DNA from 2 places in the Rhizobium sp. rho-13.1 genome. Region 2 is predicted to be linked to the other one. Evidence: predicted binding sites of a transcription regulator. Region 2 holds the regulator's gene; the other holds the start of a gene.

Region 1 (5,481 bases), 440 kb from region 2:
GCCGGCTTCGACAAGATCGCCCATGATTTCAAGGAATTTGCCGCGACGCTCGGCGTCAGGCAGATCACCACAATCCCGATGTCGGCGCTTAAGGGCGAAAACGTCGTATATTCCGGCGCGGCATCCATGCCTTGGTACACCGGCCCGACGCTGGTCGAGGCGCTGGAACTGGCAACCGTTCGCTCGTCACAGGCGGTCGGCTTCCGGATGTCGGTGCAGCGCGTGTCGCGGCCCGGCGAAAGCTTTCGCGGCTATCAGGGCACCGTTGCCGGCGGCTCGGTGAAGCCCGGCGACAGCGTGATGATCTTGCCATCTGGCATGGTCGCAAACGTCGCCAAGATCGTCACCTTCGACCTGGTGCGCAACGCGGCGGTGGCGGGAGATGCAATCACGCTGGTTCTAGACCGGCAGGTGGACGTGTCGCGCGGCGACATGATCGTTGCCATCGACCACCAGCCGCAGGTCGGCCTTTCCTTCGATGCGCAAATCGTCGCGCTGCAGCCGGAAGGCATTCACTCCGGCAAGCGCTACTGGCTTAAGAGCGGCAGTCGACGCCAGCGGGTGCAGGTGCTTCCCGTCAGCCAGCTGGAACTGGTCAGCGGCGCATGGAACCCGGCCAAGGCGCTGCCGATGAACGCCATCGGCAAGGTCCAGCTGATCTTCGACGAGCTGGCGATCTTCGATCCCTACGAACTGAGCCGCTCGACCGGTGCGTTCATACTGATCGATGCCGACACCAACAACACGGTGGCCGGCGGCATGATCTCGGGCAAGCGCGCCGACCTCGGTGCCTACGACCCGGATCAGACGCGCGTGCTCCTGTCATTGCCGGCAGACCTTGCCGAACAGATCATGGCAAGCGACCTGTTCGCCAGCCGTCGCGACGAGGCGAAGGTCCGCCGGATGACCTCCGCGGAAGCAGCCGACCTCTGGTCGGACGCGGCAAGCGACATCTGATAGAACCGACAATTCAGGGGGAGCGATACCCCCTGACCTTTCCCCCTTACCGGGTCGTTCCACGCACGATCAACTTGAAGCCCAGCTTGCGCCGGCCGGCGATTTGCCCGCCGCCAATCGCCTGGACCAGCATATCGGCGGCCTCAAAACCGAGTTCGAAGCGCGGGATATCGACGGTCGTGATGGCCGGATGGGAGGAGGCTGCGAATTCGAGATTGTTGATGCCGCAGATGCCGAGATCGCCGGGCACGCTGATGCCGCGACGCTGGCATTCGAACAGCACGCCGAGCGCCAGATCGTCGTTCTGGCAGAGCACCGCATCGACATCGGGCGCCCGCGCCAGAAGCTCTGAGAATAACCGGCAACCGAGGGCCACGCTGGTCGGTTCATCCTCCATGAGCATCAGGTCGGGATAATGGATGCCTGCTGCCTGCAGCACGTTTTCGTAACCCTGCCGTCGCCGGTTCGACCGGACATCGAGGTAGCCGCCGAGCAAGCCGATGCGTCGATAACCGGCGGATACAAGATGACGCGTGGCTGCCTCGCCGACGGCCTCGTGGTCGATGGCCGCAGCCATGGGCTCTTCGGGCTTCTGGCTGTGATCGAGAATGTAGGATACCGGGCAGGTCGCCGAAATAACGGTCGGGGCAATCCGCTCGCAGCATTCGGTGCCGACGAGAAGGATGCCGGCCGGGTTCTGCGTCAGGAGGTTACGGATCTGACCCGTCTCCTCGCCGCCGCTATACACCGTATTGGCATATTGCGTGTGCAGGCCGGTGTTGCGCACGCGGGCTTCGATGCCACTCATGACATCGGAGAGGATCTGGCTGTTGATTGCCGGGGCAAGAACCGCGATGATGCCGCTATGGCGGCCGGCGAGTGCCCGTGCGGCCAGATCGGGCACATAGCCCATGTCATCGATGACCCGGAGGATGTTTTCGCGCAATTCTGCGGAGACCTTGTCGGGTGCACGCAACACACGGGACACGGTGATAGCGCTCACGCCTACCTTCTGGGCGACGTCCCTGAGCCTGACGCGGGTCCGCTTGTTCCGCCTGATGCCTGGCTCCATTCCAACGCTGTCCTGCAACTATGCTCCTGACCTTGTGATCCCGACAGTGCGGCCGGAGCTTGCACTCATATCCATCTCATGTATTTCTTTACGAAGCCGGATGCGGCTGGATCACCCTTGGCGGGGAAGATCGGAAGCATGGCGGAATTCAGCCCGCGGAATTGCCCAAGATCCTATATTTGTTTCGACATTTATATCGCGCGTACACAATTTGTGTGCCCCGAAAGTGCGGATATAGCGGTGCCTACGCTAGTCTTGCCTTAAGTCGCTGATATATCCTCATCCTATGGACACCAATCGCGTTTTGAAATTCAGCGTCTGGATTTATATCGCAGCCCTCGTCGCGCTGACGCTGGCGCACGTGAATTGGCAGGCCGAGATTGGTAATCCTTTCAACATCTACCACATCGTCGCGCTGTGCATCGCAGGCTGCCTGGCACGACTGGCCTACCCGGACTCACCGTCTTTTGCCTTCCTCATGATGATTGCCACCGTTAGTGCGCTCGGTCTCGCCCATGTGCTGACCATCGGCAATGACGGGCGCCCGTTCGACATCATCGTCAATATGGCGAGCGGCATGTGGGGCGTCGCCCTCGGCGCGGTCATCGACAGGACGCGCCTCCCCTCGGTCTTTCGCCGCAACGCCACGGACTGAGTGACGGATAGTGGCGACCGCGCCATCGTGCTTGCAGCACGATCCGCCTGGGTTGTGATATCGACATTCCAAAACCTGTCATCCAGCTATCATGTTGCCGCCATAAACCCTCCCCCAGACGGTGACGGGGTTTTGTCGAACTCTTGAAAAAGACAGCTCCATCTCCGAAGCCGCAGCCGATGCGGTGCCGATCATTGATGGAGGATATTGCGATGAAGACCTCGATATTGAAGACGATCCTGCTTTCGACAGTCCTCCTGACGGGCTTTGCGGTAGCCCCGGGCCGTGCCGACGATACCGCGCCGGCCGCCAGCCAGACCCTCGTCAACAAGGGTCTCGTCGGCATCGGCCGCATTCCCGCCAGCCAGCGGGATTCGTTTGGCGAGACATTCGGCTCCGGCTCGGGCATGGCGATAGATCCCGGCACCTGGACGCGCACCGCCGAGGGCTACAAGGGCAAGCTCTGGCTGCTGCCGGACCGGGGATACAATGTCAGCGGCACGACGGACTACCGGCCCCGCCTCAATACCATCGACATCCAGATGACGCCGACGGCGCCGGGTGCCGCACCTTCCTCGGGCAAGGAGCAATCCGGCGTGGCGGCCACGCTCGCCAGCACCATGCTTCTGAAGGACGACAAGGGCGCCGACATGACCGGACTTGATCCGTCAGCCGGCGTGCGGCCGGCGAGCGCGACGTTGCCGATGCTGCCGCAGGCGTCCAACGGCAAGATCTCCCTCGACAACGAGGCAATCGTCCGCCTTGCCGACGGCTCGATGCTGATCAGCGACGAATACGGCCCGAACATCTATCATTTCTCGGCAGACGGCCGGCTCGTCTCGGCAACGCAGCCGCCGGCAGCGCTGATCCCGATGCGTGACGGCAAGCCGAATTTCGCCTCGAACAATCCCGGCCCGGGCGAAAAGGCACCGGAACCCAAGGATCCGCAGACCGGACGGCAGAACAACCAGGGCCTCGAAGGCATGGCGATGACGCCGGATGGCAAGACTGTCATCGCCTTGCTGCAATCAGCCACGCGCCAGGATGGCGGCGACAGCAGCAGCACGCGCCAGAACACGCGCGCCCTCTTCTATGACGCGAGCGATGTCGACCATCTGAAACTGGTGCACGAATATGTCGTGCCGCTGCCCGTCTTCACCGATGCCAAGGGCAAGACTATGGTGGCCGCCCAGAGCGAGATCGTCGCGCTGTCGCCGACCACATTCCTGATGCTCGCCCGCGACAGCAACAACGGCTATGGCGTCAAGGGCGACAAGTCGCTGCACCGCGCCATCGATCTCGTGGATGTCTCCGCCGCCACCGATATTGCCGGCACCGCCTTCGACGCCGACAAGCCGGTGGCACCGAAAGGCGTCCTCGATCCCTCCGTTACGCCGGCCAAGCGCACGCCGTTCATCGACCTCAACGACGAGGCGCAGCTTGCCCGCTTCGGCCTCCACAACGGCGCACCGAACGACCGCAACAACCTGTCCGAAAAATGGGAAGCGATGTCGCTGGCAAGCGTCCTCGACCCGAAACTCCCGGACGATTATTTCCTGTTTGTTGCCAACGACAACGACTTCCTGACACAGGACGGCTACCAGGTCGGAGCCGCCTACAAGGGCGAAGGCGGCGCCGATGTCGACACGATGTTCCAGGTCTTCCAGGTCACCCTGCCGGGATTTGCAAAGAAGTAGCCACCTGCCGGGGTGGGCCCATATCGCGCCCACCCTGCCCCTTTGACAAAGCTCTGTCGTGCCTGTCGCCAACCGCCAAATCGGCCTGACCATCCAAAAAACAGCGCCCCGAAGATTCGGCCTTGTCTAACCAAAACGGCTGGTTTAAGTAAGCGCCACTGGTCACGGAGTGTAGCGCAGTCTGGTAGCGCACCACGTTCGGGACGTGGGGGTCGAGTGTTCGAATCACTCCACTCCGACCAGTTTGATTTTAAATGCTTTTTCCCGAATTTTTCTAAGTGTTTTGGCCCTTAGATGCTGGGTCCGACAGAAGTTCCGACAGTCATTATTTTTGCAGTCGGTGTACTAGACCCTTTCGGCAAATTGGATTCCTAAATCACGCTGGGCATTGTTCAAGGCTGCTTTCCGGGAGGCGGTTTTCGCACGCGGCGACCTTGCCCGCAGAGCGTGGGAGGAAGTCGCGGCCCGCGCGCGATAATCGACAATACCTAAACGGCATGCTGCATGTTCGAGGTCGGATCCCCTTGACGCGACATGCATGAACGCTTCCGGGGAAATAGCCCGTGTCCGATGTGTTGGACGGTGCATCCCGGCGGTCGCCCTTCCGATGGCGGATGTCATCGCCTAAGATCGCTTCTCCAATCCATCGACGTTGCGCATGAAGGGACTACATCTTGGAAATCGGAATTGACAGTTTTGCCGCGACCGTCCCTGGCGTCGGCGATATGGACCGTATGGGGTTCCTGCTCGACGAGATCGTGATGGCCGATACGGCAGGACTGGACGTGTTCGGCATTGGCGAGCACCACCGCGGCGACTATCTCGACAGTGCACCTGCCGTGATCCTTGCCGCAGCCGCTGCCCGGACGAAATCCATCCGCCTGACGAGCGCGGTGACGGTGCTCGGCGCCGCCGACCCTGTCCGCGTCTTCCAGGAGTTTGCGACACTGGACCTGATTTCCCGGGGACGGGCAGAAATCGTCGTGGGCCGGGGATCCTCGATCGAGGCCTATCCGCTGTTCGGTCTTGACCTCAGGGATTACGACGCACTGTCGGAAGAAAAGCTGGAGCTGCTGCTTGCCCTGCGCGACGAGACGAAT
Region 2 (5,481 bases):
CTGCAGCCAGAACTGGACCTTCACGAGTTCGATCTGAAGCGCTTTCAGATCGTCCATGTATTCGCTGCTTTTCAGCTTTTTCTTATAAGGAAAGTGGCCGGACGACAGCGCCTTGTCTGCGACCCAGTCGGGCAGAACGGGGTCGTCGACGTCGAAGATACGCCGTTTGCCGTGCAGCTCCAGCTCGACCATGCGGCTTTCGACTTCGTCTCCCATAGATCCTCCTCGGGCCATTGGCCTGTATTTGCCATCAGGGGCTCAGTTCGTAAAAATTATAAACCGGCTCAGAAGACACATATTTACTGTGTCATTTCAAGCCTTCCGCCGACTATGACTGGCGAGGGAGCCCAAGGGTTCCACGACTGTGGATAGTGCTGAAAACTTCTGTCATGAATTTGCTATATCAGTCCGAGTCTTAGACGTGTGGACGTAGAATCGGACCGGCGGCGTTGGAAGAGAATACATCAATTTTAAATCGGCTCGGGCAGCGCTTGAAGCAGGAAAGAGCGATCCTGATTCTGGCCGTGCTGGTTGCCATTCTGGCCATGGCGGAGGGTACCGACGTGGTGGCCATCCTCGCCGTGCTGCTGGTCGTGGTTGCCGTTGCCCTGCTGCGCGCACCCCTGGTGGCGCGCAGGGCGCAGCCGGCGAAAGTCGAGCCGGCCCCGGTAGATCTGGCGGCAGTCCTGAGGCCGATGACCGCAGGCCTGGCTGGTCTCGACATGCCAGTTCTGGTGCTGGATCGCGAGGCGTCGGTGTTCTATCAGAACCCTGCAGCAGAGAGGGCGCTCGACCTCTTCCCGATTGGCGCCCACCTGTCGGCAAAGCTGCGCTCGCCCGGCATTCTCGACATGGTGCGGGAAACGATTGCCACCGGCGTGCCCAACCAGATCGAGCATTCCGAGCGTCTGCCGTCGGAGCGTGTCTTCATAGTGCGGATTGCGCCTGTCGAGCTGGCGCTCTCCGATCTCGGCAACCAGACATTCTTCCTGCTGTCGTTTCGCGACGTCTCGGAGTTGCGTCATATCGACCGCATGCGGTCGGATTTCGTCGCCAACGCCAGCCATGAGTTGCGCACGCCACTGGCCTCGCTGCGCGGCTTCATCGAGACCATCCAGGGGCCAGCGCGCAACGATCCCAAGGCGCAGGAGCGCTTTCTGGCGATCATGTTCGATCAGGCGACCCGCATGAGCCGGCTGGTCGACGATCTCCTGTCGCTGTCGCGGCTCGAGTTGAAGTCCCATCTGGCGCCGGACCAGAAGGTCGATCTCGTGCCGCTGCTTGGCCATGTGCGCGATGCGCTGGTGCCGCTGGCGATGGATCTCGATGTCACTATCAATTTGCATATGCCGTCAGGCAAGGCGGAGGTGACCGGTGATCGCGACGAACTGGTGCAGGTGTTCGAAAACCTGATCGAGAATGCCTGCAAGTACGGTCAGGAGGGCAAGCGCGTCGACGTGACGTTGCGCAACAAGCCCGGCGAGCCTGTGGAGGTCACCGTGTCCGACAGCGGCGGCGGAATTCCGGCCGAACACGTGCCGCGCCTGACCGAGCGGTTTTATCGCGTCAGCGTCGAAAACAGCCGGTCCAAGAAGGGCACAGGCCTCGGGCTCGCCATCGTCAAGCACATCCTGACCCGTCACCGGGCCAGGCTGATCGTCAAATCCGAAGTCGGCCGCGGCACGGATTTCACGGTGCGCTTCTGAATAACCCGGTGACACCTTATTCGAGGCTGCGAAAATTGAATTAATTCAATGATTTCGATTGTCATAATTGTTTCATTGGGCTGACATAAAAGGGCGAGCATTAGGCCGATATCAAAAAGGGCCTCGAAAAGGCGAAACCCGTTGCCGTCGCCGCGCCGAGCAGACCTACGTTCCGTGACGCCTTTCAATTTGAGGATAGAAAATGGTTTCGACACACATTCATTCCGCCTACGACGAAGATTTGAAATTCCTGACGCGGCGCATCTCCGAGATGGGCGGCCTTGCCGAGCAGATGGTCGGTGAATCCGTCCGCGCGCTGGTCAATGGCGATGTCGGGCTGGCTCAGAAGGTCATCTCTGACGATACGATCCTCGATCATGCCGAGCGCGAAGTCGGCGACAAGGCGATCCTGACGATTGCCCGCCGCCAGCCGATGGCTGCCGACCTGCGCGAAATCATGGGCTCGATCCGGATCGCCGCCGATCTGGAACGCGTCGGCGACCTCGGCAAGAACACGGCCAAGCGCGTTATCGCCGTGCAGGGCACCGGCGTACCGCGCAGCCTGGCACGCGGCATCGAGCATCTGTCCGAACTGGCGCTCGTCCAGTTGAAGGAAGTTCTCGACGTCTACACGACCCGCTCGCCCGACAAGGCGGTCTCCATCCGCGAGCGCGACGAGGAAATCGACGCGATGTATACCTCGCTGTTCCGCGAGATGCTGACCTACATGATGGAAGATCCGCGCAACATCACCACCTGCACGCATCTGCTGTTCTGCGCCAAGAACATCGAGCGCATCGGCGACCACGCCACCAACATCGCCGAGACGATTTTCTACATGGCGACCGGTGCATTGCCTGAGGGCGACCGCCCGAAGGACGATACTGCCAATACCGTCGGCGCCATGACGGAATAGGCCTGAAGGGTTTTTGAAGGAGAGCGGGCCCCATGGTTCCGAGAGTTGCCGTCGTAGAAGATGAAGAAGCGCTGAGCGTGCTGCTGCGCTATAACCTTGAAGCAGAAGGTTTCGAAGTCGATACGATCCTGAGGGGCGATGAAGCCGAGATGCGCTTGCAGGAGCGCATTCCGGATCTCCTGATCCTCGACTGGATGCTGCCGGGTGTTTCCGGCATCGAACTTTGCCGCCGCCTGCGCATGAAGCCGGAGACCGAACGTCTGCCGATCATCATGCTGACGGCGCGTGGCGAAGAAAGTGAGCGCGTCCGTGGCCTTTCCACCGGTGCAGACGACTATGTCGTCAAGCCGTTCTCGACGCCGGAACTGATGGCCCGTGTCCGCGCCATGCTGCGCCGCGCCCGCCCGGAGGTGCTGTCCAGCGTCCTTCGTTGCGGCGACATCGAACTCGACCGCGAGACGCACCGGGTACATCGCAAGAGCCGCGAGGTTCGCCTCGGCCCGACGGAGTTCCGCCTGCTGGAATTCCTGATGGCATCGCCAAGCCGGGTGTTTTCCCGCTCGCAGCTGCTCGACGGCGTCTGGGGCCATGACATCTACGTCGACGAACGCACCGTTGACGTGCATGTCGGCCGGCTGCGCAAGGCCCTGAATTTTTCCAACATGCAGGACGTCATCCGCACCGTGCGCGGCGCCGGCTATTCCATGGAAGTCTGAGGCTGGAGTGCAGGCGCCGATGATGGTGCCGGTGCCATCCAGTCGGTGCATTTAGCGGGCTGACACTACTAGGGTTGGCAATCATGCATTGCCAGCCATCTGCCCGGGGTCATACCGAAGGCGGCCCGGAAATGGCGGGTAAAATGTGCCTGATCGGCAAACCCCGCTTCTGCAGCGGCTCCGGCAAGGCCATAGCCGGCACCTAGCAGCCGCTTGGCTCGGTCAAGACGACGCATCACGAGATAACGGTGCGGACTGGTGCCGAAGGCCCGCCGGAACTGCCGCGACAGTTCGTAACGGTCCAGACCGCTGATCGCCTCCAACGTTTCGGAACTGACACCCTCTTCGCAATGCTCGGTCAAAAAATCACGCGCCAGCAGGACAGCTGGGCGATCGATTCTCGTGGGTGCTTTCCTCGGGTCGTCGGCCTGTCGGAAGAGTCCCGCCGTCAGCCGCGCAACCGCGTCGTCCATCGCCAGATCGTTCGGCGCATGGTCGAGATCCGAAAGGACGTCCGCCAGCGCAGACAATAGGCCAGCGTCAGTCACGACGGGATCGCGGACGAAGGGCAGGGCCCGATTGCCCACCTCGAGGAGGCCGACCACCGCGGGCGGCAAATAGAGCATCCGGTAGATCAGTCCGTCGTCGGTGCCTGCCGCGCCATCGTGGACTTCATCGGGATGCAGAACGATCACGTTGCCGGGACGGCTAAAGCGCTCCGCGCCGCGATAGCGGAACGTCTGGACACCACGGAGGGTCAGACCCAGTGCATATGTGTCATGTCTGTGCGGCGAAAAGCCGTTGCCGTGAAAGCGCGCTTCCATGCGCTCGATGCCGTGGCTGGACGCGGCGATGCTCAATCCGTCGCGAAAACCGATCTTGCACGAACGTTCAAGACCGAGGGCATGGGCAGGCGCTATTCGATCGGTTCTTTCGATGCCTTCCATGGAGTTCTTGTACATGTTCGATACCAAAATCGCGATTGTCATCCGCCATGACCTCGCTACCTGGCAGAAGCTCAACGTCACGGCCTTCCTTGTGAGCGGGATCACTGCCCAGTCGCCGGAAATCATCGGCGAAGCATACCGGGATGCTCTCGGCCATGTCTACAGTCCCATGAGCGTTCAGCCGATGGTCGTGCTTGTGGCGGATCAGGACGTGCTAAGGACTATCCACAAGCGCGCGCTGGAACGCCAGGCGCGAGTATCGGCCTATATCGAAGAAATGTTCGCGACAGGTCACGATGCCGCCAACCGGGCCGTATTCCTCGAGTTCGGTCCCGACACCGCCAGGCTGGTCGGCATCGCGCTGCGGGCCGAAAAGAAGCTCGTGGACAAGATCGTCAAAGGTGCGAGTTTGCATCCCTGACACGTTTCTGGGCCATCAAAACCTGAAACGCAAAACGGGCCTCGCGGCCCGTTCTCTGTTGTCGTTTTTACCCGGCTTAGCGGGCGGCGCGACGGCGCTCGTGAACTGGCTGGTACGCCAACTTCTGGTGGTATGTGCAGTAGGGAGACTGATCTGGCGATTCATGACCGCAGAAGTGAAAGTCGTCCTTCAGCGGATCGCCGACCGGCCACTTGCAGGTGCGTTCCGTCAGGTCCGTCAGACCAATGCGGCGGGCAACCGGCGCGATGGCATTGGAGGATGGGCGGAACTGCACGGGTGCCGTTGCGTCTAGCTCGGCATCTTCCTTGACCATGGTTGCGCCTTCGGCACGAACCGTCGAGCGCGGGGCGGCAGGGCGGGCGCCAAAGGTGGTCGGCCGGGCGGGAGCAACGTTACGCTTGGTGGAGCGCGCCGTCGACGATGTGCCGCCGGCCTTTGCTCGGCCTGGCAGGCAAAGTCGATGCACCTTGCCGATGACAGCGTTACGGCTGACGCCGCCGAGCTGCGCCGCGATCTGGCTGGCGCTCAATCCTTCGGCCCATAATTTCGTGAGCCTTTCGACGCGCTCGTCCGTCCAATTCATGCTTGTCTCCGACTGCGTTCATGATGGCGGAATCCTTCGCCATTGCCTCGAATGCTATCGAGGCACAAAACGCTCTTAAATTGTGGTGACTAGGTCCGCCGCATTGCAGTCTAGTAATCAAGATTTAACCTAGTGTGAGGCTGACTCCGTGACAAGAGTCGCGGGAATCGC

Evidence for each region. The regulator PhoB, encoded in region 2, activates phosphate uptake and scavenging genes when phosphate is short. The targets are predictions, from matches to a motif close to TGTCATNNANCTGTCAT.
Region 1: the regulator PhoB is predicted to act here: its motif matches at 2,761-2,777, upstream of EQW76_RS10375 (esterase-like activity of phytase family protein).

The regions. Positions count from the first base shown of each region.
Region 1 is NZ_SCFL01000002.1:810,640-816,120, reverse strand. Features, by position in the region: gene cysN (sulfate adenylyltransferase subunit CysN) at 1-957, shown strand, start outside; gene EQW76_RS10385 (LacI family DNA-binding transcriptional regulator) at 1,004-2,029, opposite strand; gene EQW76_RS10380 (hypothetical protein) at 2,316-2,684, shown strand; gene EQW76_RS10375 (esterase-like activity of phytase family protein) at 2,897-4,381, shown strand; tRNA gene EQW76_RS10370 (tRNA-Pro) at 4,547-4,623, shown strand; gene EQW76_RS10365 (Atu2307/SP_0267 family LLM class monooxygenase) at 5,056-5,481, shown strand, end outside.
Region 2 is NZ_SCFL01000002.1:374,051-379,531, forward strand. Features, by position in the region: gene ppk2 (polyphosphate kinase 2) at 1-216, opposite strand, end outside; gene phoR (phosphate regulon sensor histidine kinase PhoR) at 450-1,706, shown strand; gene phoU (phosphate signaling complex protein PhoU) at 1,909-2,622, shown strand; gene phoB (phosphate regulon transcriptional regulator PhoB) at 2,655-3,338, shown strand; gene EQW76_RS08295 (AraC family transcriptional regulator) at 3,407-4,285, opposite strand; gene EQW76_RS08300 (DUF2000 family protein) at 4,299-4,706, shown strand; gene EQW76_RS08305 (GcrA family cell cycle regulator) at 4,783-5,310, opposite strand.